Regions from separate parts of the Pelosinus fermentans DSM 17108 genome, predicted to be linked through region 1. Evidence: a T-box and tRNA genes for the amino acid it is inferred to sense, from the RefSeq annotation. Region 1 holds a T-box; the other regions hold tRNA genes.
What was found. A T-box is a leader RNA that pairs with one kind of tRNA and senses whether it is charged. The one in region 1 lies ahead of ileS (isoleucine--tRNA ligase), so its partner is inferred to be a tRNA-Ile.
Positions count from the first base shown of each region.

Region 2: it encodes a tRNA-Ile, which carries the amino acid that the T-box ahead of ileS (isoleucine--tRNA ligase) is inferred to sense. The anticodon was not compared.
Region 3: it encodes a tRNA-Ile, which carries the amino acid that the T-box ahead of ileS (isoleucine--tRNA ligase) is inferred to sense. The anticodon was not compared.

Region 1 covers NZ_AKVN02000001.1:2,357,168-2,361,457, reverse strand. Annotated here, with positions in the region: gene ileS (isoleucine--tRNA ligase) at 1-2,238, opposite strand, end outside; T-box leader at 2,267-2,481, opposite strand; gene FR7_RS10730 (DivIVA domain-containing protein) at 2,543-2,992, opposite strand; gene FR7_RS10725 (YlmH family RNA-binding protein) at 3,011-3,796, opposite strand; gene proC (pyrroline-5-carboxylate reductase) at 3,789-4,290, opposite strand, start outside.
Region 2 covers NZ_AKVN02000001.1:2,736,986-2,741,275, reverse strand. Annotated here, with positions in the region: gene yunB (sporulation protein YunB) at 1-26, shown strand, start outside; rRNA gene FR7_RS12735 (16S ribosomal RNA) at 353-2,011, shown strand; tRNA gene FR7_RS12730 (tRNA-Ile) at 2,114-2,190, shown strand; tRNA gene FR7_RS12725 (tRNA-Ala) at 2,288-2,363, shown strand; rRNA gene FR7_RS12720 (23S ribosomal RNA) at 2,640-4,290, shown strand, end outside.
Region 3 covers NZ_AKVN02000001.1:4,223,427-4,227,716, forward strand. Annotated here, with positions in the region: rRNA gene FR7_RS19530 (23S ribosomal RNA) at 1-1,155, opposite strand, end outside; tRNA gene FR7_RS19535 (tRNA-Ala) at 1,432-1,507, opposite strand; tRNA gene FR7_RS19540 (tRNA-Ile) at 1,605-1,681, opposite strand; rRNA gene FR7_RS19545 (16S ribosomal RNA) at 1,784-3,341, opposite strand; gene lysS (lysine--tRNA ligase) at 3,962-4,290, opposite strand, start outside.

The DNA.
Region 1 (4,290 bases):
TCGCCGCTCTTTGGAAGCAGGCAAAGCTGTGTATACGCGATCTTTTAATATGTCTAAGTAAATTGAGCTTAAATCAACAGTACAAAAATTATGTACTGTATGATAGATTAAATGGAACTCATACTCTTCATACGCTTTTGTAACTTTCTCACGAACTTGTTCTAATCGTAAAAGTGCCCACCGATCGATCTCTAATAACTCATTATAACCCACTCTATCTGTATCTGGGTTAAAATCATGAATACTGCCCAGAATGTAGCGGAAGGTGTTGCGTATTTTTCGATATACTTCAGACAATTGTTTCAAGATATCGTTCGAAACACGAACATCCGCCTGATAGTCAGCAGAGGCTACCCATAAACGCAAAATGTCAGCCCCATATTTTTTGATAACATCCTGTGGAAAAATAACATTACCAACGGATTTAGACATTTTACGACCATCACCATCTACCACAAAACCATGAGTAAGAACCGCTTTATAAGGGGCAATTCCCTTTGTTGCCACTGATGTTAATAAAGATGACTGAAACCACCCTCGATGCTGATCACTTCCCTCTAAGTATAAGTCAGCCGGCCATGCAAGTTCTTCATGCTGCTCTAGTACAGCTGCATGACTTGACCCGCTATCAAACCAAACATCCATAATATCCGTTTCTTTGCGAAAACTATCGTGACCGCAATGGGAACAAGTAAAGCCTTCTGGCAATATTTCACTTGAGTCTTTGGCCCACCATGCATCAGAACCTTCTTGACGAAATAAATTCTTAACAGCAGTAATTGTTATATCATTGATAACATGTTCATTACATTGTGTACAATAAAAAATAGGAATTGGAACTCCCCATACCCTTTGACGGGAAATACACCAGTCATGACGATCCGCCACCATATTATGTATCCGGTCTTCACCCCAGCCAGGAATCCATTGTACATCTTTAATCGCTTGCAATGCTTGTTCCCTAAACCCATCTACTGATGCAAACCACTGTTCCGTTGCCCGATAAATAACAGGATTTTTGCAACGCCAGCAATGAGCGTATTGGTGTTTGATTTTACCCTTGCCAAGCAACATACCACGTGCTGCTAGTTCTTTGATTACAGGGACATCAGCATCATGTATTAACATGCCTTCAAATATGCCACCTTCAGCTGTAAAGCGCCCTGCATGGTCCACGGGATTAATGATTGGCAATCCGTGCCTTATACCCGTTTCAAAATCGTCTGGGCCGTGTCCTGGAGCCGTATGTACACAGCCAGTACCTTGTTCTAGGGTAACATAGTCGGCCAAAACAATTATAGACTCCCGCTCGATAAAGGGATGGGAGAAAACCACACCTTCAAGATCAGCCCCCTTTAAAGTGGACAATATCGTATAGCTTTCTAGTTTATTATCTTTTGCTACCGCTTCAATTAATTCTACTGCTAAAAGATAAATTTCACCTTGGGATTCCACCCATGCGTATTCTAATTCCGGATGAACAGCAATGGCAACATTGGCCGGCATTGTCCAAGGCGTGGTTGTCCAAATGACACCATATACATTTTCAGCATTTATTCCTACAGGCAAAGTCCCTTTATCATCCACTAAAGGAAATTTAACATAAATGGTATGAGATTTTTTTTCTGCATATTCAATTTCAGCTTCTGCCAAAGCAGTCTCACATGAAGTACACCAATACACCGATTTTAAACCCTTATAAATATGACCTTTCTTAGCCATTTCCCCAAAGACCTCGATCTGCTTTGCTTCATAGACAGGCCGCAATGTTACATATGGATTGTCCCAATCAGCACCAATACCTAAACGTTTGAAGTCTTGACGCTGGGTATCAACAAATTTCAAAGCATAATCTTTACATTCACGACGTAAATCCAATGGTTTTAGTTCATGCCTATTTAGACCGAGTATTTTTATGGCAGCATGTTCAATCGGTAGACCATGAGTATCCCAACCAGGCACATAAGGAGTATTAAATCCGCGTAATGATTTGTATTTCAAAATCATATCTTTTAAAATCTTATTTAAAGCATGACCAATATGAATATCACCATTCGCATAAGGAGGCCCATCATGTAAGATAAATTTAGGCTTTTCCACCTGCGTTGTACGTTTCTCATAAATTTTTTGTTGCTTCCAGTAATTGAGCATTTCAGGCTCTCTTTCTGGTAAATTTCCTCGCATTGGAAATTCAGTTTGCGGTAAATTAAGGGTTTTACTATAATCCAACAATAACACCTCCAAAAAAATAAAACCTCTTCATCCCTGAAGGGACGAGAGGTTGTTTCCCGTGGTACCACCCTAATGACTGTTACAGCCACTTTTGTAACGATATAACGCTCGTTAAACGGCAAATCTTACTGTATTTCAGTTTGCAGTTCAGGAGTGATCTTCACTAAACTTGATTACTATTAGGCTTACACTATTCCTAACTCGCTGTAAAATCAGTTTTTTAGCTACTGTCTCCATCATAACTTGTATTAGTATTAACATTCTACAATAAAGTTGATTATAACCAATAAAAGGTACATTGTCAAATTACCTATTCATCCTCACCAGATTCACCTAATATCTCCAACTGTGCTTGTACAAGGGTACGCATACGAACACGATATACATCAACTTGTTTTTTCAAATCCTGATATTCACTAGCCATACGACGTACTTTGTTGGCAGCTTCCTCTACGAGTTTCTGAGCGTTGATCTCTGCTTCTTTTATCATTAGTTCTGTTGTCTTTTTAGCATTTAACTTTACTTCTTCCGCTGTTTCCTGAGCAACAATTAACGTATTATGCAAAGTGTTTTCCATATGTTGAAAATGTTCTAATTTACTATTAAGTCGGTCCATATTCTCTTTCAACTCAATATTTTCCCGATATAATAGCTCATAATCTTTTATGACTCGGTCAAGGAATTCATCAACATCTTCTTCGTTATATCCTCGAAAACTTCTCTTAAATTCTTTATTATGAATATCTAAAGGGGTTAGCATGAATACACCTCCACGTATCTACATAAAACGTTTTAATACAACACTCATTCGTCCTTTTCTGGTTTGCCCCAGTACTTCACAAACTTCGACTCTCCCCCGTCCACGCATTGAAATAACATCATTTTCTTTAATGGACTGAGCACTATTTTTAGCTTCCTGCCAGTTTATTTTTAGTTTACCTGCCACGATTTCCTCTGACATTCTGCTGCGGGAAGTTCCAAAACCAGCTGCTGCTATGACGTCCAATCGAAGAGAAGCTACAGTCGTTTTGATTTCCTTTACTTTTTCTTCTCGAGGAGCAATATCTGCGATCTTCAATTGCGTAATACTGATAGGCGCCGCACCAATCTTACTGAAATTTTGCATAAGAAAATTGAAGAAAGATGAATCGATAATAATTTGGCATCCATGCCCACACATAATGATATCACCAATAATTTCTCGCTTGATACCTAATGCCATCAATGCCCCCAGCACATCTCGATGAGTGATTTGATAATATCTCTCATCCCATGTTACGGAGACAGCCTCTACTGCAGCATCAGGGGTACCCCGAAACTCTTCATTTATAAAAACAGCTTTAACTCGCTCCGCCCCATCATAACCACCGCTGGCTACCAGCTTTAATCGATCATAATGTGCACCAATCGTTTCTGCAATGCTATAACCGTAAGGATCCAGAAACTCTGTTACTTTGTACTTTCGATTACGCAATGCCGCTTCAGCTAAATCCAATAATTTAGCTGCTAATTCACCTTCACCGCTAGCCTGATAATATCGTATAATTTTTTCTCGGTCACCCATGTGATTTTTTCCCCATCTCCTGTGAACGTTTTGTAGCTGCTTGTACTGCATCAATTAAAGCTGCTCTTACACCCTTTTGCTCTAATACATGTATACCCGCAATAGCAGTTCCACCTGGAGAAGTTACCATATCCCTTAATCTTGCGGGATGTTCCCCTGTTTCCAGAACCATCTTAGCTGCTCCCAATAAGGTCTGAGCTGCCATAACCAATGAATTTTGTCTGGACAAGCCAACCCGGACACCTGCATCTGTTAATGCATCAATAAGTACAAAGACGTATCCCGGACCACTACCTGATAATCCCGTTACTGCATCCATAGCATTTTCATCCATAATAATGGCTCTACCTACAGAAGCAAAAATAGTTAATACTAATTCGCCATTTTCTTCACCTGCATAATGCCCCAAAGCAAGAACAGACATCCCTTCCCCTACTGACACCGGAGTGTTTGGCATAACTCTTACAATTGGAATCCGTATCAATTTGCTCTCA
Region 2 (4,290 bases), 380 kb from region 1:
TAAGTGAAAATGAAAAACATGAATAAGAAGATAATTAAATGAAAAAGAAGATAGAGCATTGACAGACCTTTTTGAGATATGATAATATAGACAAGTCACCAATTTGCAATAAAAAAGTTGACATACTTATGTAAAGATGTTAAAATCAATGAGGTCGTTTGAAGCGGCATAATTATTATTTTTTAAGATCTTTATCGAATGTGTTCCTTGAAAACTAAACAATGTAAGTAAGGTTAAAATAAGCCAGATGTGCGGTACTCGTTTTCGAGTGCGAAACAAAGTTGTTCTGCGAAAGCGAGAACAACACAAACAAGTTTTTTAAAGAGCCATCAAGGTTCTTCATAATATAACTTTTATGGAGAGTTTGATCCTGGCTCAGGACGAACGCTGGCGGCGTGCCTAACACATGCAAGTCGAACGGTCTGGTATTCAACACTGAATATTTAGCAGTGTAGCCAAGCGTCAAGCGCGAAAGAAGAGAGCGCTTCACGCATTTAACAAGTGCCAACACAAAAGCTAAGGATTGAGTGTTGAATATCAGATAGTGGCGAACGGGTGAGTAACGCGTAGACAACCTACCTTCTAGCTGGGGACAACACTGCGAAAGTGGTGCTAATACCGAATGTTGTATTTTGAGTGCATACTTAAAATACTAAAGGTGGCCTCTATTTATAAGCTATCACTAGAAGATGGGTCTGCGTCTGATTAGCTAGTTGGTGAGGTAATGGCTCACCAAGGCGACGATCAGTAGCCGGTCTGAGAGGATGAACGGCCACACTGGGACTGAGACACGGCCCAGACTCCTACGGGAGGCAGCAGTGGGGAATCTTCCGCAATGGACGAAAGTCTGACGGAGCAACGCCGCGTGAGTGAAGAAGGTTTTCGGATCGTAAAACTCTGTTTTCAGGGACGAATGTGTGGATTGTAAATAATGGTTCATAATGACGGTACCTGACAAGAAAGCCACGGCTAACTACGTGCCAGCAGCCGCGGTAATACGTAGGTGGCAAGCGTTGTCCGGAATTATTGGGCGTAAAGCGCGCGCAGGTGGGATAATCAGTCTGATGTTAAAGTTCGGGGCTTAACCCCGTGAAGCATTGGATACTGTTATTCTTGAGTGCAGGAGAGGAAAGTGGAATTCCTAGTGTAGCGGTGAAATGCGTAGATATTAGGAGGAACACCAGTGGCGAAGGCGACTTTCTGGACTGTGTCTGACACTGAGGCGCGAAAGCCAGGGTAGTGAACGGGATTAGATACCCCGGTAATCCTGGCCGTAAACGATGGGTACTAGGTGTTGGGGGTATCGACCCCTCCAGTGCCGGAGTTAACGCAATAAGTACCCCGCCTGGGGAGTACGGCCGCAAGGTTGAAACTCAAAGGAATTGACGGGGGCCCGCACAAGCGGTGGAGTATGTGGTTTAATTCGACGCAACGCGAAGAACCTTACCAAGGCTTGACATCGTCTGATGATCCTAGAGATAGGAAGTTCTTCTTCGGAAGACAGATAGACAGGTGGTGCATGGCTGTCGTCAGCTCGTGTCGTGAGATGTTGGGTTAAGTCCCGCAACGAGCGCAACCCTTATCCTATGTTGCCAGCACGTAAAGGTGGGAACTCATGGGAGACTGCCGTGGATAACACGGAGGAAGGTGGGGATGACGTCAAGTCATCATGCCCCTTATGTCTTGGGCTACACACGTACTACAATGGGCTTAAATAGAGGGTAGCGAAGCCGCGAGGTGAAGCCAAACCCAAAAACAAGCTCTCAGTTCGGATTGCAGGCTGCAACTCGCCTGCATGAAGTCGGAATCGCTAGTAATCGCAGATCAGCATGCTGCGGTGAATACGTTCCCGGGCCTTGTACACACCGCCCGTCACACCACGAAAGTTGAGAGCACCCGAAGCCGGTGAGGTAACCAGCAATGGAACCAGCCGTCGAAGGTGAGATCAGTGATTGGGGTGAAGTCGTAACAAGGTAGCCGTATCGGAAGGTGCGGCTGGATCACCTCCTTTCTATGGAGATTTGAAGGATGAAATACTCTTTCATATCCAAGGTCGACACATCTGGTTGTTCACTTTTGCTTACATTGCTTAGTTTTGAGGGAATACCTCTACGGGCCTATAGCTCAGCTGGTTAGAGCGCACGCCTGATAAGCGTGAGGTCAATGGTTCGAGTCCATTTAGGCCCACCATTTATTCGTCCACTTGGATTCGAGGTTTTAATAACTCGAATTTTTTTAGTCGGGTAAATGAAAAGATGTTAGTATTTTATACTAACATATAGAATACGGGGGATTAGCTCAGCTGGGAGAGCACCTGCCTTGCACGCAGGGGGTCAACGGTTCGATCCCGTTATCCTCCACCATTTATTAAATGTTCTTTGAAAACTGCACAGAAGAAAGCAACGTAATTAATTCTAATAGCAATATTAGGGTGATTACCGAGCATGTTAGGATTTTTTGAAACATGTATATTCTTGTTTTAGTACTCGAATATACCACCAACTAAAGGTTGGCAAGAAGCTGTCAGATGCTAGGCGGAGCGAGGACAAGAGTGAGTCGTACTTCTGTACGTCGAACGAATGCCCACAGCGACAACAACGCAGATGATAGGTTATTGACAACCGAGTAACGAGACAATAAGTCAAGTTATGAAGGGCATACGGTGGATGCCTTGGCGCCAAGAGCCGAAGAAGGACGGGGTAAGCTCCGAAAAGTCACGGGGAATCGCAAGCAGGTATTGATCCGTGAATATCCGAATGGGGAAACCCAACAATGGTAATGCATTGTTACCCATGGCTGAGACCATGAGGAGGGCACCTGGGGAACTGAAACATCTAAGTACCCAGAGGAAAAGTAATCAAGCGAGATTCCCTAAGTAGCGGCGAGCGAACGGGGAAGAGCCCAAACCGATTCAGTTTACTGATTCGGGGTTGAGGACCAGCATAATTCAAGTCAGGCTTAGTCGAACTACCTGGAAAGGTAGACCATAGGGGGTAACAGTCCCGTAGACGAAAAGCAGAGCAAGATGGCTGAGATCCAGAGTACCACGAGACACGTGAAACCTTGTGGGAAGCAGGGGGGACCACCCTCCAAGGCAAAATACTCCTTGGCGACCGATAGCGTATAGTACCGTGAGGGAAAGGTGAAAAGCACCCCGGGAGGGGAGTGAAAAAGAACCTGAAACCGTATGTCTACAAGCAGTCGAAGACCCTTATGTGGTCGACGGCGTGCCTATTGAAGAATGAACCGGCGAGTTACAGTAACTAGCGAGGTTAAGCAGAAGATGTGGAGCCGCAGCGAAAGCGAGTCTTAATAGGGCGATTAGTTAGTTGTTGTAGACCCGAAACCGCAGTGATCTATCCATGGCCAGGTTGAAGCGCAGGTAAAATTGCGTGGAGGACCGAACCCGTGAACGTTGAAAAGTTTTGGGATGAGTTGTGGATAGGGGTGAAATGCCAATCGAACGCGGAGATAGCTGGTTCTCCCCGAAATAGCTTTAGGGCTAGCCTCAAGAAATAAGTACAGACGGTAGAGCTCTGATTGGGCTAGGGGCCTTATAGGTTACCGAACTCTGTCAAACTGCGAATGGCTGTACTCGGACCTTGGGAGTCAGACTGCGAATGATAAGATCCGTAGTCAAGAGGGAAACAGCCCAGACCATCAGCTAAGGTCCCCAATGCCGTACTAAGTGGCAAAGGATGTGGAACTTCAGAAACAACCAGGATGTTGGCTTAGAAGCAGCCACCATTTAAAGAGTGCGTAATAGCTCACTGGTCGAGAGGTTTTGCGCCGAAGATGTCCGGGGCTAAAGTACGGAACCGAAGCTATGGATTTGTATCTTAGGATACAAGTGGTAGGGGAGCGTTCTATACGCATCGAAGCAGTACCGTAAGGAGCTGTGGAGTATATAGAAGTGAGAATGCCGGTATGAGTAGCGAAAAGACAAGTGAGAATCTTGTCCACCGAAAGCCTAAGGTTTCCTGAGCAACGCTCGTCGTCTCAGGGTAAGTCGGGGCCTAAGCCGAGGCGTAAATGCGTAGGCGATGGACAACTGGCAAACATTCCAGTACCACCCACATCCGTTTGAGTGATGGAGTGACACAGAAGGGTAAGTAATCGCATGAATGGAAGAAATGCGTCTAAGCTTGTAGGGTGTTTAGCAGGCAAATCCGCTAAACGTTAAGCCTGAGGAGTGACGGGGAGTTGACCGTAAGGTTGATGAACTTACTGATCCCATGCTGTCAAGAAAAGCTTCTAGCGAGGCTGTGGGTGCCCGTACCGCAAACCGAC
Region 3 (4,290 bases), 1.9 Mb from region 1:
TTCGGCGCAAAACCTCTCGACCAGTGAGCTATTACGCACTCTTTAAATGGTGGCTGCTTCTAAGCCAACATCCTGGTTGTTTCTGAAGTTCCACATCCTTTGCCACTTAGTACGGCATTGGGGACCTTAGCTGATGGTCTGGGCTGTTTCCCTCTTGACTACGGATCTTATCATTCGCAGTCTGACTCCCAAGGTCCGAGTACAGCCATTCGCAGTTTGACAGAGTTCGGTAACCTATAAGGCCCCTAGCCCAATCAGAGCTCTACCGTCTGTACTTATTTCTTGAGGCTAGCCCTAAAGCTATTTCGGGGAGAACCAGCTATCTCCGCGTTCGATTGGCATTTCACCCCTATCCACAACTCATCCCAAAACTTTTCAACGTTCACGGGTTCGGTCCTCCACGCAATTTTACCTGCGCTTCAACCTGGCCATGGATAGATCACTGCGGTTTCGGGTCTACAACAACTAACTAATCGCCCTATTAAGACTCGCTTTCGCTGCGGCTCCACATCTTCTGCTTAACCTCGCTAGTTACTGTAACTCGCCGGTTCATTCTTCAATAGGCACGCCGTCGACCACATAAGGGTCTTCGACTGCTTGTAGACATACGGTTTCAGGTTCTTTTTCACTCCCCTCCCGGGGTGCTTTTCACCTTTCCCTCACGGTACTATACGCTATCGGTCGCCAAGGAGTATTTTGCCTTGGAGGGTGGTCCCCCCTGCTTCCCACAAGGTTTCACGTGTCTCGTGGTACTCTGGATCTCAGCCATCTTGCTCTGCTTTTCGTCTACGGGACTGTTACCCCCTATGGTCTACCTTTCCAGGTAGTTCGACTAAGCCTGACTTGAATTATGCTGGTCCTCAACCCCGAATCAGTAAACTGAATCGGTTTGGGCTCTTCCCCGTTCGCTCGCCGCTACTTAGGGAATCTCGCTTGATTACTTTTCCTCTGGGTACTTAGATGTTTCAGTTCCCCAGGTGCCCTCCTCATGGTCTCAGCCATGGGTAACAATGCATTACCATTGTTGGGTTTCCCCATTCGGATATTCACGGATCAATACCTGCTTGCGATTCCCCGTGACTTTTCGGAGCTTACCCCGTCCTTCTTCGGCTCTTGGCGCCAAGGCATCCACCGTATGCCCTTCATAACTTGACTTATTGTCTCGTTACTCGGTTGTCAATAACCTATCATCTGCGTTGTTGTCGCTGTGGGCATTCGTTCGACGTACAGAAGTACGACTCACTCTTGTCCTCGCTCCGCCTAGCATCTGACAGCTTCTTGCCAACCTTTACTTGGTGGTATATTCGAGTACTAAAACAAGAATATACATGTTTCAAAAAATCCTAACATGCTCGGTAATCACCCTAATATTGCTATTAGAATTAATTACGTCGCTTTCTTCTGTGCAGTTTTCAAAGAACATTTAATAAATGGTGGAGGATAACGGGATCGAACCGTTGACCCCCTGCGTGCAAGGCAGGTGCTCTCCCAGCTGAGCTAATCCCCCGTATTCTATATGTTAGTATAAAATACTAACATCTTTTCATTTACCCGACTAAAAAAATTCGAGTTATTAAAACCTCGAATCCAAGTGGACGAATAAATGGTGGGCCTAAATGGACTCGAACCATTGACCTCACGCTTATCAGGCGTGCGCTCTAACCAGCTGAGCTATAGGCCCGTAGAGGTATTCCCTCAAAACTAAGCAATGTAAGCAAAAGTGAACAACCAGATGTGTCGACCTTGGATATGAAAGAGTATTTCATCCTTCAAATCTCCATAGAAAGGAGGTGATCCAGCCGCACCTTCCGATACGGCTACCTTGTTACGACTTCACCCCAATCACTGATCTCACCTTCGACGGCTGGTTCCATTGCTGGTTACCTCACCGGCTTCGGGTGCTCTCAACTTTCGTGGTGTGACGGGCGGTGTGTACAAGGCCCGGGAACGTATTCACCGCAGCATGCTGATCTGCGATTACTAGCGATTCCGACTTCATGCAGGCGAGTTGCAGCCTGCAATCCGAACTGAGAGCTTGTTTTTGGGTTTGGCTTCACCTCGCGGCTTCGCTACCCTCTATTTAAGCCCATTGTAGTACGTGTGTAGCCCAAGACATAAGGGGCATGATGACTTGACGTCATCCCCACCTTCCTCCGTGTTATCCACGGCAGTCTCCCATGAGTTCCCACCTTTACGTGCTGGCAACATAGGATAAGGGTTGCGCTCGTTGCGGGACTTAACCCAACATCTCACGACACGAGCTGACGACAGCCATGCACCACCTGTCTATCTGTCTTCCGAAGAAGAACTTCCTATCTCTAGGATCATCAGACGATGTCAAGCCTTGGTAAGGTTCTTCGCGTTGCGTCGAATTAAACCACATACTCCACCGCTTGTGCGGGCCCCCGTCAATTCCTTTGAGTTTCAACCTTGCGGCCGTACTCCCCAGGCGGGGTACTTATTGCGTTAACTCCGGCACTGGAGGGGTCGATACCCCCAACACCTAGTACCCATCGTTTACGGCCAGGATTACCGGGGTATCTAATCCCGTTCACTACCCTGGCTTTCGCGCCTCAGTGTCAGACACAGTCCAGAAAGTCGCCTTCGCCACTGGTGTTCCTCCTAATATCTACGCATTTCACCGCTACACTAGGAATTCCACTTTCCTCTCCTGCACTCAAGAATAACAGTATCCAATGCTTCACGGGGTTAAGCCCCGAACTTTAACATCAGACTGATTATCCCACCTGCGCGCGCTTTACGCCCAATAATTCCGGACAACGCTTGCCACCTACGTATTACCGCGGCTGCTGGCACGTAGTTAGCCGTGGCTTTCTTGTCAGGTACCGTCATTATGAACCATTATTTACAATCCACACATTCGTCCCTGAAAACAGAGTTTTACGATCCGAAAACCTTCTTCACTCACGCGGCGTTGCTCCGTCAGACTTTCGTCCATTGCGGAAGATTCCCCACTGCTGCCTCCCGTAGGAGTCTGGGCCGTGTCTCAGTCCCAGTGTGGCCGTTCATCCTCTCAGACCGGCTACTGATCGTCGCCTTGGTGAGCCATTACCTCACCAACTAGCTAATCAGACGCAGACCCATCTTCTAGTGATAGCTTATAAATAGAGGCCACCTTTAGTATTTTAAATATGCATTCAAAATACAACATTCGGTATTAGCACCACTTTCGCAGTGTTGTCCCCAGCTAGAAGGTAGGTTGTCTACGCGTTACTCACCCGTTCGCCACTAAAATTCCATTGCTGAAATCTCCGTTCGACTTGCATGTGTTAGGCACGCCGCCAGCGTTCGTCCTGAGCCAGGATCAAACTCTCCATAAAAGTTATATTATGAAGAACCTTGATGGCTCTTTAAAAAACTTGTTTGTGTTGTTCTCGCTTTCGCAGAACAACTTTGTTTCGCACTCGAAAACGAGTACCGCACATCTGGCTTATTTTAACCTTACTTACATTGTTTAGTTTTCAAGGAACACATTCGATTGTTGGTAAACTTTTCGAAGTTTTTCAACCGCCGACATTTATATATACTATCACACATTCATCGACATGTCAATGTTATCTTTTTGTTTTTCTGTTACCAACATCTGGCATGTTTCTGTAGCGCGAATATCATTTTATCATTTTAGTACTATCTTGTCAATATAGCTATCCCTTTATTCTTTAAATTATTCTTCCGTAAGAAAGCCCGCTATCGCGGGTCTTAAAAACATAAACCTTTTGAACCGCGAAGACGCGAAGAATATGAAGAACAGATCGGCTAAAACCGAACCACTAAGGCGCAAAGGACACAAAGGGGTTTATATATTTTTTTGTGCACTCCTTTGTGTGCCGCATCGGCGGCATTGTACCTTTGTGGTTCATAAAATCTCATTTTTTCGCACCTAACATACTTTTTTACTTATAAGAAAAGCGAGCTAGCGCTCGCTTTTCTTGTTTTTTCTCTATTCTTTATGCCGCATATGAGGAAATAACAATACATCTCGAATAGAAGGACTGTCGGTCAGCAGCATAACTAAACGATCAATACCAATACCTAAACCACCTGTTGGTGGCAAGCCATACTCTAACGCATTCACATAATCATGATCCATCATGTGAGCTTCATCATCGCCTGATTCACGCTGCTCGACTTGAGAAGCGAAGCGTCCTTCCTGATCAATAGGATCATTTAACTCAGAAAAGCCATTTGCTAATTCACGTGCGAAGACAAATACTTCAAAGCGATCCGTGATTTCAGGATTTTCTTTATTTCGTTTAGCTAAAGGAGAAA